Regions from separate parts of the Rhizobium acidisoli genome, predicted to be linked through region 3. Evidence: riboswitches for the same ligand, from Rfam matches in the RefSeq annotation. Region 3 holds a riboswitch; each other region holds the start of a gene.
The links. Region 3 has a riboswitch for cobalamin ahead of nrdH (glutaredoxin-like protein NrdH). Riboswitches for the same ligand answer to the same signal wherever they lie in the genome.

Region 1 (3,120 bases), 1.7 Mb from region 3:
GATCGCGAAAATACGCTAGGATTTTCTTTGAGCTTATTAAGAGAAATAGATTAAGAGGAAGCGCGCGGCGAGGTGATGTCGCATTCGCCCCACCGACCGTTTGCTCATTCCGGGACGACGCCGTGAAACGCCGAAACCTGTCTCTTGCCCTTCTCCTCGCCTTCGCAGCGCCCGCCGCTGCGCAGACCAGCGCCATCTGCGAGGACCTGCGCGGCCGTCTCGCCGACCTGCCGCGATTGATCGGCAATGGCAACGGCCCGGAAGCCCGGCAATATTCCAACGCCATGGCCGAGCAGAACCTCGAGCTGCGCAAGGTTCGCAACGACCTGCGCAGTTACGGCTGCACCTCAGGCAGCATGGTGGTGATCGGCGGCGAAAATGCCGATTATTGCGCCGAGCTCTCGCAGGCCGAAACCCGGATGATCGACAATATCGGCTATCTCCAGGACCGCCGCAACGAACTAGCCGGCCGGAACGGCGCCGATGACGCCCGCCGCGAACTGATGGCCGCGCTCGACCAGAACGGCTGCAACAGCGACAATTTCTACGCCCCCTCCGAGCGCAGCGCCAACGACCCCGCCCCGAGCATCGAGGAACAGGCGATGCGCTCCGATACCTTCATACCGCTCGGCGGCGGCCAAGACGTTGATCCGCGTTACGGTCTGCCACGGGCCGATATGCTCTCGCCGGTCAGCACCATCTGCGTGCGCAGCTGCGACGGCGGTTTCTTCCCGATCAGCTCGAACGCCACGTCGGTCGATTTCGGCCGCGATGCCCAGACTTGCGCCAAGATGTGCCCCGGCATCGAGACCCAGCTTTTCTATCGCGACGTGACGAGCACGGAAGCCTCGAACATGATCTCGGTCGCAACCGGCACGCCCTACAGCGCCATGAAGAACGCCTTCGCCTACAAAAGCCGCGCGCCCGGCGAGAAAAACGCCTGCGCCTGCAATCTCACCGCCTATTACGACGAGATGCGCGGCAAGCAGGCGATCAGCCAGCCGCCGCAGCAGGGATCGATCACCACCATCCGGACCAATCCGCCGGTGAAGGATACAGCGGCAGCCGCCGCGCCGCAGCCATCGGTTCCGGAGCGTCCCTACGACCCCACGCAGAATAAGGTCCGCCAGGTCGGCCCGCAATTCCTCGCCGGCGACCAGGGCTCGATCGACCTTGCCAATCCTGCCGCACCTGGCCCCCAACCGCAGCAGTAGCAGCCGCAGCAGCAGTGATCGCTACCTCTCGCTCCTTCCCCAGCCATCATGGAAGACGAGTTCCTCGAGCGGCAGCCGCTGCCGCCAGCCTTTGACCGAGAGTTCCGGCTGGTCGTAGAGCCGGTCGACGAAACCGGCGCAGAGCCAGGCAACCACCTCGATATGCTCAGGGATGCCGAGAATGGTCTTCAAGTCGGCTTCGTGAAAGATGCTGACCCAGCCAATGCCGACCCCTTCGGCGCGGGCCGCCAGCCAGAGATTCTGAATGGCGCAGACTGTGGAATAGCTGTCCATCCGCGGATTGTGCGTGCGCCCCAGCACCACGCTGCCGCTGCGGGTGGGATCGCAGGTCACGCAGATGCCGAGCGGCGCCTCTGTTATGCCTTCGAGCTTGAGGGAGCGATAGGCCTGCCGCCGCTCGCCCTCAAACATCAGTGCCGCTTCCTCGTTGGCCTTGGCAAAGGCATCGCGGATTCGGGCTCGCACAGTTGGACTTTTCACCAGAATGAAATTCCACGGCTGCATGAAGCCGACGGAGGGTGCGTGATGGGCGGCCGTCAGCAGCCGTTCCACCACGTCGTCGGGCAAGGGCTCGGGCAGGAACTGGCTGCGAACATCGCGTCGCGTCATGATCGCATGATAGACAGCCTCGCGTTCGGCCAAAGAAAAACCGGACGCCACTGACATGGCATCCTCATCAAAGGGTCGCATCGTCAAATCCCCAACAACGCAACCGCCCGCCGTCCGCGCGGGTTGGGTCTATCTTGCCAGGCCGGTCTTCTGACTCGGCGTCACCCGTCTGCCGCAGCCTTCCCGGCGAAAACCAGTGGCATGATGAGCGGCAGACGTCAGCCTTACAGCGTTGGGCACGTTCCGGTCTTGCACCGGATTCCCGATTCTCCCGCTTGAAAAGCGGGCACCTGACGGCGCATCTATTTCAGCAAACCGGCCCTGCGGCAAGCGGCCTCATGCCGCATTCACCCGTATGTGACATCGATCGCGTGGACAGCTGCGCATCGCTGCCGTAGAAACGAACAGATCCCAACCGACGCCCGTGGCGCCGCAACTTTCCTCTTTGCACCCCGGTTGCCCGTGCCCCGCCTGACACCCATGATCCTTGCGGTCGCCCTGTTCATGGAACAGATGGATTCGACCGTCATCGCCACCAGCCTGCCGGCGATCGCCGCCGATATCGGCACCTCGCCGATCGCGCTGAAGCTTGCTGTCACCAGCTATCTCGTGGCGCTGGCGATCTTCATCCCGATCAGCGGCTGGATGTCCGATCGTTTCGGCGCGCGCAACATCTTCCGTTTGGCGATCTTCGTCTTCATGATCGGCTCGGTCGCCTGCGCCTTTTCCAATTCGATCGCGGCCTTCGTCGTCTCGCGCCTGATCCAGGGCGCCGGCGGCTCGATGATGACGCCGGTCAGCCGCCTGCTGCTGGTCCGGGGAACGCCGCGCCACGAACTCGTCGATGCCATGGCCTGGCTCACCATTCCCGCACTGATCGGCCCGATCATGGGGCCGCCGATCGGCGGTTTCCTCACCACCTATCTCAGCTGGCACTGGATCTTCTGGATCAATGTCCCGATCGGCGTGCTCGGCATCTTCCTCGTCACGCGTTTCCTGCCGGCGGTCGAGCCGCGCAGTCCGCGGCCGATGGATTTTCCGGGCTTCTTCCTTTGCGGCATCGGCTTTTCCGGCTTCGTTTTCGGCCTGTCGGTGATCAGCCTGCCGGCCGTGCCCGTCATCTACGGCTATGTCACGGTGGCCGTCGGCATCCTTGCCGGCCTCCTCTATCTCCTGCATGCCCGCCGCACGCCCTATCCGCTGCTCGATCCGAAAATGTTCCGTTACCCGATGTTCCGGGCGGCGATCCTCGGCGCCTCGAATTTCCGCATGGGGC
Region 2 (3,120 bases), 1.5 Mb from region 3:
GAGCGGCGAAGCTGCAGCTTCAGGCCGAGTTTCGAGGCGAGGCCGGCGGCAAGCTGGGTATAGCCGGCCTCCAGGCCGACGGAGGCGCCGAAACCGTTGGAGATCAGGTTCTGCACCGCGACGATAATGCTGTCGGTCAAGGACAGGCGGCCGCCATGCAGCGCATTGGCCTCGATCGGGTCGACCATCGGCTTCTTGCGGCGTTTGGCCAAAATGAAGAGCAACAGGCCGAGCAACATGCCGCCGATGACCGGGGCGGTGAGCAGCAGCAGCTTGTCGTCGATAACCGACGAGCTCAGCCTTTCGCTGTCGGCGATACCGAAGACCAGCTGATGCAGTTCATTGGAGACGAAGCTCATGCCGGTCACGGCAAGACCGGAAGCAATGCCGACGACAGCACCCGCCAGAGACAGACCGACTTCGCTACGGCGGGTCAGCGCCCGCAGCCGTCTCGGATCGAAGAAAACACGCAGCGCTCGGAACCGGCGCCGATCCAATTTCATAAGCATGGCAAGACAACTAGGCAGGAAGAGACCCGGTCAAGGGCGAAGGTGCAGTCCGCATGCGACGCAATTGCGGCGAAAAGCCGGCGCGTAGGTCAAATATTTATGACGTAAGCCTCTGATAAATGACGATATTCCTGGTCGAGTAAGTCGTGTTTCAGTGAGCGTGCCTGCCTTGCCGCCGATGGCCGACCGCCAAGGCCGGTTGACTTCACTCTTGAGCTTGCCTAACCATCCCTCAACGGATGGTCATCTGACCATCCTCGGATATTAACGGATGGTTCCGGATCGGCGTTACGCCTTCCGGATGAAAAGGGAATGTGACGGGGCGGACCCACACCGGGCGCCTTCATCACAGCCGACCCCGCGACTGTAGAGCGGTCAGGGTCTTCCATCCGGCATCGAGCTCTTCCGGCTGGCAGCTTGCAATCGTGCAGGCAGGCGGGACGGGCGACATGCCGGAAAAGCCACTGGACATGCATGGTGATCAACCGGGGTCGGACGCCTCCATTTCTACGAATCGTCCACCTTTTCACCGATGCAGCCGGGAAGGCGAGGCAGATCCGCCGGCACGATCAGGGGCGACCGGTTTCCGGTCCGCCCCGATCGCGGCCGACAACCGCGAGCCAGGAGACCTGCCATTCGTGCCGGGCGAAAAGCCCAACCCTGGGCAAGAGACCCGCTGCCAGCACGGAGGTTGTTTTGGCTGAACGATTGAATTCGGCATGGCTTGGTGCGGTCAATGGCGCAACGGGTTGGACGAGGGGGCCATACGGCTCGCAATTTATTGTCCTTCGCTTGCGCTATGCGCATTCGCTTCTATCGTCGCTCACCCCCTCATCCGGCTGCCGCCACCTTCTCCCCGATGGGGAGAAGAGGTACGTGGCGACGCCTCGGTCCCTCTCCTGCCACTGCGATCAGAGAGACGGTCAAAGACAAAAGCTTGCTCCCTCTTCTCCCCAGCGGGGAGAAGGTGGCCCGAAGGGTCGGATGAGGGGGGCGGCACGGCGGGCCCTATCCTGCCAAAGGGCGGCGCTCACATGACGGTTGGCCCGATCACTACAGTCTTCATCCTCGGCGGCGCACGCTCCGGCAAATCCCGCTTTGCCGAATCCCTCGTGGTTTCAAGCGGCCTCAACCGCCACTATCTCGCGACCGGGCGGGCCTGGGACGAGGAGATGCAGGCGCGCATTGCCCAACACAGGGCCGATCGCGGCCCATCATGGACGACGCATGAGGAGCCGCTCGATCTCGTCGGCAAGCTCGCCGCCATCGATGGTGAGGACCGCGTCGTGCTGATCGACTGCCTGACGCTCTGGGTTACCAATCTGATGATGGAGCAGCGCGATATGGCCGGAGAATTTTTGGCGCTCGCCGATTATTTGCCGCGGGCAAAGGCGCGGCTTGTTTTCGTTTCCAACGAGGTCGGCCTTGGCATCGTGCCGGACAATCGGATGGCGCGGGATTTTCGCGATCATGCCGGCCGGCTCCACCAGATGATCGCGGCAAAGGCCGCCGAAGTCTATTTTATCGCGGCAGGCCTGCCGCTGAAAATGAAGGGTTAAATCCATGAACCAGCAAAAGATTCCCGCAACCGTCATCACCGGCTTCCTCGGCGCCGGCAAGACGACGATGATCCGCAATCTGCTGACCAATGCCGGCGGCAAAAAGATCGCGCTGATCATCAATGAATTCGGCGATCTCGGTGTCGACGGCGAGGTGCTGAAGGGCTGCGGCGCGGAGAACTGCAGCGAGGATGATATCATCGAGCTGACCAATGGCTGCATCTGCTGCACCGTTGCCGACGATTTCATTCCGACGATGACGAAGCTTCTGGAGCGCGAACAGCGGCCCGACCATATCGTCATCGAAACCTCGGGCCTCGCTCTGCCGCAGCCGCTGGTCGCCGCCTTCAACTGGCCTGACATTCGCACCCAGGTGACCGTCGACGGCGTCATCACGGTGGTCGACAGCGCGGCTGTCGCCGCCGGCCGTTTCGCCGATGACCATGATGCCGTCGAGGCGGCGCGCAGCGAGGATCAATCGCTCGATCACGAGAGCCCGATCGAGGAACTGTTCGAGGACCAGCTCACCTGCGCCGATCTCATCGTGCTCAACAAGACCGACCTGATCGACGTGGCCGGCCTTGGCCGGGTGCGCGACGAGGTCGCCGCCCGCACCCAGCGCAAGCCGGTGATGATCGAGGCGAAAAACGGCGAGGTGCCGGCCGGCATCCTGCTCGGCCTCGGCATCGGCACGGAGGACGATATCGCCAACCGCAAATCCCATCACGAACTGGAGCATGAGGACGGCTCGCCGCACGATCATGACGAATTCGACAGCTTCGTCGTTGAGCTCGGCCCCGTTGCCGATCCGGCCGGCTTTGTCGAGGCGCTGAAGAGCATCATATCAGCCCATGACGTGCTGCGCCTCAAGGGCTTCGTCGATGTTTCGGGCAAGCCGATGCGCCTGCAGCTCCAGGCCGTCGGCAGCCGTATCGACCACTATTTCGATCGCGCCTGGGCGCCTGGGGAAAAGCGCGGCACGCGCCTCGTCGTCATCGGCCTGCATGAGATGGATCAGGGTGCGGTGAAGGCGGCAATCGAGGCGCTGGCGT
Region 3 (3,120 bases):
AATGCGGGAGAGGAGGCGGCGACCGTCGTGTTCCTGTTCCTCGTCGGCGAGCTGCTGGAAGGCGTCGCGGCCGGCAAGGCGCGCGAAAGCATCCAGTCGCTGACGGCCCTGGTGCCGAAGAATGCGCTGCTCGAAGACAATGGTCAGACGCGGGAGGTTCCGGCGGAAAGCCTCGCCGTCGGCGCGATCATCATGGTGCGTCCGGGCGACCGCATCTCGGCGGATGGCATCATCGTCTCGGGCGAGAGCGCGATCGACGAGGCGCCGGTAACGGGCGAGAGCACGCCGGTGCGCAAGGGTGTCGACGCCATCGTTTTTGCCGGAACGGTGAACGGCGATGCGGTGCTCCGGGTTCGAGTCACGGCAGCCGCTGTCGACAATACCATCGCCCGCGTCGTCAAGCTGGTGGAAGTGGCACAGGAATCGAAGGCGCCGACGGAACGTTTCATCGATCGGTTCTCGCGTTATTACACGCCCGGCGTGGTGGTGGTTGCCGCACTGGTCGCGGTCGTTCCGCCGCTCCTCTTCGACGGCTCATGGAGCGAATGGGTCTATAAGGGCCTTGCCATTCTGCTGATCGGTTGCCCCTGCGCGCTTGTCATCTCGACGCCGGCGGCGATTGCCGCCTCGCTTTCAGCAGGCGCGCGGCGCGGGCTGCTGATGAAGGGCGGCGCGGTATTGGAAACGCTCGGCAAGGTGACGATGGTCGCCTTCGACAAGACAGGCACGCTAACCGAAGGCAAGCCTCAGGTGACCGACATCGTTTCCTTCGGATTGAGTGAGGCGCAGGTCTTGTCGCGCGCGGCGGTGCTGGAGCAGGGTTCCAGCCATCCCCTAGCGCTGGCGATCCTCAACCGCGCCAAGGCCGACGGCGTCCCCGTGCCGCCGGCCTTCGAGCTGGAGGCGCTGCCGGGCAAGGGCGTCAGCGGCAATGTCGGCGGCGAGACGCTGGATCTGCTGTCACCGTCCGCTGCCCGTGAGCGCGGAGCACTCGATGGCGACAAGGATGCACGCATTACTGTGCTGAACGACGAGGGCAAGAGCGTGTCGGTGCTGCTCGTCAACGGTGTCGCGGCCGGCCTGATCGCCATGCGCGACGAGCCGCGCGAGGATGCCAAGGCCGGGCTTTCCACGCTCAAGTCGGCCGGCGTCAAGGCGATGATGCTGACGGGCGACAACAAGCGGACGGCAGCAGCCGTTGCCGGCATGCTCGGCATCGACTGGCGCGGCGAGATGATGCCTGAGGATAAGCAGCGGGTCGTCGGTGAATTGAAGCGCCAGGGCTTCATCGTCGCCAAGGTCGGCGACGGCATCAATGATGCTCCGGCGCTGGCTGCCGCCGATATCGGCATCGCCATGGGCGGCGGCACCGACGTGGCGCTGGAAACTGCGGATGCCGCCGTTCTCCACGGGCGCGTCGGCGACGTGGCGCGGATGATCGAGCTGTCCAAACGGACGATGCGCAATATCCTGCAGAATATCAGCATCGCGCTGGGACTGAAGGCGGTGTTCCTGGTGACGACGATTGCCGGCATCACCGGTCTCTGGCCGGCAATTCTCGCCGATACCGGCGCCACCGTGCTGGTGACGATCAATGCGCTTAGGCTGCTTCAGGTCAAGGGATAAACCCTATTCGCAGCGACGATGCGGCTGATCGGGAATCGACAATCGTAGAGCCGGCTACAAGCCGGCTCTCTTCGTTCCGGCCTTCTTCACAGCCTGTTTGCTTAAGCCTTCGTTATCCATGTTTTTCACAGGAACGTAGTGATTTCAAACTTGCCGTAACGCAACGCACAAACCATCCGTTGACGTGATTTTGGATTCGCGTACTATATCTAGTGTTCAAGGTTCCTTCGATTCGTGTCGGATCGCGGGCTAAGACGGGAATACGGTGCGTTTCGCCATGACGGCGCAGCAAGGCCGGAGCTGCCCCCGCAACTGTAAGCGGCGAGCAACTGTCCGATTTCAGGTCACTGAGGCATGATGCCTCGGGAAGGCTGGGGCAGGGTGCTTCGACCCGCAAGCCAGGAGACCTGCCTTGAACTAGATGTCCACGGGCGGGGTGTCCGGAAGGTCGCGTGCATGACAGCGGAATGATCCGCGCCTGTTGCGCTGCCCGAACGTCCGCATGAGCACTTCGGGGTTGAAGTCATGTTCAGAATATCAAGGCCGCCGCCCGCGCTAATCCCGATCGTCTCAGGCGTCTAAAGCGCCGACTTGCCAGATCACCATCAAGCATTGACCCGGACGCCACAAGGCGCCCGATCCCTGTCTTGCGTCCTGAATTCTTTGACATCACGAGGAACATGATGAGCGTTACCGTCTACAGCAAACCCGCCTGCGTCCAATGCACTGCCACCTATCGCGCCCTCGACCGTCTGGGCGTCGATTACGACATCGTCGATATCTCCGAGGATGCCGAAGCGCTCGATCGTGTCCGCAGCCTCGGCTACATGCAGGCGCCGGTCGTGATCGCCGGCGAGCGGCATTGGGCGGGTTTCCGCCCCGATATGATCAGCGCGCTCTCCTGACCGAGGAAAAAGGCGATGGGGCTGATCGTCTATTATTCCAGCCGATCCGAAAATACCCATCGCTTCGTTGCCAGGCTCGGACTGCGCGCGGCGCGCATTCCGGCGGGCGGTGCGGATGCGTTCCATATCCGCGAACCCTTCGTGCTTGTCGTGCCGACCTATAGCGGCGGCGACGGCCCAGGGATCATAAAGGGCGCCGTTCCCAAGCAGGTGATCCGTTTCTTGAACGATGCGGAGAACCGAGGACACATTCGTGGCGTGATTGCCGCGGGCAACAGCAATTTCGGCGAGACATACGGGCTCGCCGGCGACGTGATCTCGCAGAAATGCCGGGTGCCGTACCTCTACAGGTTCGAGCTCATGGGCACGGAGGAGGATGTCGCCAACGTCAAACACGGAATGGAACGATTTTGGACACGGGAACAACTCTGACGCGGGATGCGGGTGCAAAACCGCATAACAGTTTTGCTCATCCCGCCGGCGAACGCCCTTTGAAAGCGGTGGAAACGCTCGACTATCACGCGCTGAACGCCATGCTGAACCTCTATGACGATGAGGGCAGGATCCAGCTCGAAAAGGACCGCATGGC
Region 4 (3,120 bases), 370 kb from region 3:
GCAAGCCGGTTACGTCATGCTGACGAGTTATGACGGCTATACCACCAACCTGCCGCTTGCCGATTTCGCCGCCGAGGACGCAATCCTTGTGACATCCTGGGAAGGCCTGCCACTGACGCCGGACCACGGCGGCCCGATGCGCCTCGTCGTGCCGCATCTTTATTTTTGGAAAAGTGCCAAATGGCTGCGCCGCATCGAGCTGATACCGGATGACGAAGCCGGCTTTTGGGAAAAGAACGGCTACCACATGTATGGCGATCCGTGGCGCGAGCAGCGCTATTCCGACGATTGAGCCGTCGGCCGCAGACCGTGGCGAAGTGCAAACACCACAAGCGCGAACAGAGCGGCAAGCCCCGTCAGCGACGCCATGCTGGCTAGATGAAACGGCACCTTATTCCAGCGTGGTTTGACGACATCGGCGGTGTTGAAGGCCTCGCCGCTGAACCGGCAGGTGATGAGCGCTAGGCTGCGCCGCACCATGTCGGCATCGACCGCGGAAATGATTTCATCAGCCGCAACGGCCTCCCCCGGCATCTCGCGCATCGAGAGCAAGACCGCCTTGGCCGCCGCTAGATAGGCATGGGCGCATTCGTTGAATGGGCTCTCCTCGTCGCTCACGCTGCCCGGCATCCGGCCCCAGAGACAATAGGAATATTGGATTTCGGCATAGTTCAGAACGCGCCGGAAGGGCTCGTTCGTATCGACTGCACGGGACGCCAGGTCGATAATTCGGCCGCGATAGTCCGAAATCACCGCCATCTCTCCATGCGAGATTTCAGGTATATCGAGGCCGGCATGGCTGCCGCCGGCGTTGCGGCTATGAGCAAGGGCGTTTTCAGCAGGCAGGCAAAAGAAAGCGGCGGCAAAAGCCGTCGACAGGAGTGTTATGGTTCTGCAGCTTTTCATAGTGGCACGAAAACCTAAGGGCGCCGGCAAAACGGCGCCCCTCGATGCGTTCAGTAGAAGGCCCTCGCCGGCCGGCTCCGCTGCCCGTCCTTCACGGCAAGCCGCTTTTCCGCCAGCGCCCCGAAGGCAAGGCCAAGTGTTGCCCAGAGGACCGCATGCATGGCGAGCGTTGTCGTCCGGAAACGCCAGAGCACCATGGCCGAGAAGTTCTCCGGCACCTCGTTGATCGGCGGCAGTAAATAGAGCACGAGGCCGATGAAGACGAGATAGGCGACGCCAGCGATGATCGCGCTGTTCCAGGGGCCGAAACGCTCGGAAAGACGGCGCGACAGCGCCACCGCGGCAATCAGGGCAGCAAGCGAAACGACGATCATCAGGAAGAACAGCTCAGTCCTGACGCCGATCGTATCGGCATTGCCGACCGCCGGCGGGTTGGCCGGATATTTGATAGCGGGAACGAGAACGATCGCCACGAAGGCGGCAAGGGCAATGACCGCCGAGGTGCCGCGCGCCGAAAGATTGCTGACGCGGCCATGCACGAAAGCGAAGGCGAGCGCGAAAAGCCCGCCGACGGCAATGCTGTAGGCCATGACGCCGGTGAAAAGGCCAAGACCGGCCTGTGTGGCCCGGCTGACGATTTCAGGTTCGGCAGCTTCGCCGGCCGCCTGGGCGCTCGCCTCCTCGAAGGCGATTGCCGCATCGACCAGCGGCTCGCCGAAGATATGGGCGAAAGCAAAAACCAGAATGCCAGCGATCAGCCCCGCGAGCATGCCGCGAAGTAGAAGATTTCCGACCATGTCAGTATCCCCCTTAGTGGCAGGGAAAGCCGAGGAGGTGGCGGGCGTCATGCACGAATTCGTGCACATACATGCCGTTGAACAGCGCGGTCGCGCCTTCCTCGGTGCCGACGAAATAGATGGCGATGAGCATCAGCAGGCCGCCGAAGATCGCCCAGGGCAGGATTTCTCCTACGGGGATCGGTGCCGGTGCCGCGACGGGCGCGAAAGTGGTGTCAGACATGTATTCCTCCGGAATGACGCGTTCAGTCGAAAGAGTGCTTGTGCGGTAAGGTCTGACTTCCAGCGCGAAAAACCTTCGACACGCTGGTCACAGTGGCGCGACCGCGCCGGATTTCCACCGGCTTCCAAACCCGCAACAGCCCGGTTATATCTGCACGCCGAAGAGACTGTCAACGATACTTCACCTGCCGGCCAAGGGCTGCTCTACTGTATGAACACGCGCCTTACCTGGATCTGCCATGGTGCAACGGCGGCGAGCCGCAAAGCCATGTTTCCGATCGACGAACCGCTGGAAACCAAGGCAACGGAGGAAGCCGGCAGGATGACCGCCCTGCCCCGCGCCGATCGTATCGCCGTAAGCCCGGCTTTGCGTGCCCGCCAGACTGTCGACGCGCTCGGCCTTCAAGCTCGCATAGACCCTGCACTTGGCGATTGCGATCATGGCCGCTGGGCCGGCAAGTCGATCGCGGCGATCGAGGCCGAGGAGCCGGAGAACCTCATGGCCTGGATGACAAGTCCGGAAGCCGCCCCTCACGGAGGCGAGAGCCTTGTTGATCTTCGAACACGCGTCGCCAGCTGGATGGACAACGAATCCGCCCTCGGCGGCCATGTGATCGCCATCAGCCACGCCACGGTCATCCGAGCGGCGGTAGCCCATGTGCTCCAGGCACCGCCCTCCTCCTTCTGGCTCATCGATGTCGAGCCGCTCGCCGTCATTCGCATGACCAGCAACGGACGGCGCTGGTCTCTGCGTTTCCAGCATTAGCGATCCCTGATGCTTATCCAGCCTTACACAAGCAAATCGCGTCATCTCTATTGAACCCGGTTTCGCCGGGACTACTTCCTTGTCCCAAGGAGATGGAAGACATGACATATGACTGGAGTGGGGAGCGCACGCGTCGCCTGCGTTTAATGCGTGTCGCCACAATCACGGTTCTGGTCGGTCTCATCGTCAGCGTTCCGCTGTTGATGGTCACCGCCTGAAACACGAGAAAGGGCGAGCGATGCACCAGCACGCTCGCCTTCGTTTTTTCCGTTCCCCGCGTCACCAGAAGTGCGTCCGTCTCTCGACGGTGCAGCAAGAGGCTGCTGTCCCCAAAAATTCGCCTTCTGGTTTCAACGAACATTTCAGACTTTCATGATAGTTCGGCATAGGGTGGAGATGGAGAAGGCCATATGCCGGTGTTTTTCCAGA

Region 1: linked by a shared signal. The riboswitch ahead of bluB (5,6-dimethylbenzimidazole synthase) and the one ahead of nrdH (glutaredoxin-like protein NrdH) in region 3 are both predicted to bind cobalamin.
Region 2: linked by a shared signal. The riboswitch ahead of cobU (bifunctional adenosylcobinamide kinase/adenosylcobinamide-phosphate guanylyltransferase) and the one ahead of nrdH (glutaredoxin-like protein NrdH) in region 3 are both predicted to bind cobalamin.
Region 4: linked by a shared signal. The riboswitch ahead of CO657_RS16300 (CbtB domain-containing protein) and the one ahead of nrdH (glutaredoxin-like protein NrdH) in region 3 are both predicted to bind cobalamin.

The regions. Positions count from the first base shown of each region.
Region 1 is NZ_CP034998.1:2,020,973-2,024,092, forward strand. Features, by position in the region: gene CO657_RS10020 (DUF2865 domain-containing protein) at 123-1,214, shown strand; gene bluB (5,6-dimethylbenzimidazole synthase) at 1,236-1,925, opposite strand; cobalamin riboswitch at 1,968-2,153, opposite strand; gene CO657_RS10030 (DHA2 family efflux MFS transporter permease subunit) at 2,307-3,120, shown strand, end outside.
Region 2 is NZ_CP034998.1:2,195,557-2,198,676, reverse strand. Features, by position in the region: gene CO657_RS10905 (chloride channel protein) at 1-509, opposite strand, end outside; cobalamin riboswitch at 770-1,160, shown strand; gene cobU (bifunctional adenosylcobinamide kinase/adenosylcobinamide-phosphate guanylyltransferase) at 1,544-2,068, shown strand; gene cobW (cobalamin biosynthesis protein CobW) at 2,073-3,120, shown strand, end outside.
Region 3 is NZ_CP034998.1:3,683,759-3,686,878, reverse strand. Features, by position in the region: gene CO657_RS17980 (heavy metal translocating P-type ATPase) at 1-1,626, shown strand, start outside; cobalamin riboswitch at 1,829-2,055, shown strand; gene nrdH (glutaredoxin-like protein NrdH) at 2,310-2,531, shown strand; gene nrdI (class Ib ribonucleoside-diphosphate reductase assembly flavoprotein NrdI) at 2,547-2,963, shown strand; gene nrdE (class 1b ribonucleoside-diphosphate reductase subunit alpha) at 2,942-3,120, shown strand, end outside.
Region 4 is NZ_CP034998.1:3,318,547-3,321,666, forward strand. Features, by position in the region: gene CO657_RS16285 (sulfite oxidase-like oxidoreductase) at 1-292, shown strand, start outside; gene CO657_RS16290 (hypothetical protein) at 277-906, opposite strand; gene CO657_RS16295 (CbtA family protein) at 957-1,703, opposite strand; gene CO657_RS16300 (CbtB domain-containing protein) at 1,717-1,926, opposite strand; adenosylcobalamin (AdoCbl) riboswitch at 1,939-2,081, opposite strand; gene CO657_RS16305 (histidine phosphatase family protein) at 2,137-2,691, shown strand; gene CO657_RS16310 (putative bifunctional diguanylate cyclase/phosphodiesterase) at 3,102-3,120, shown strand, end outside.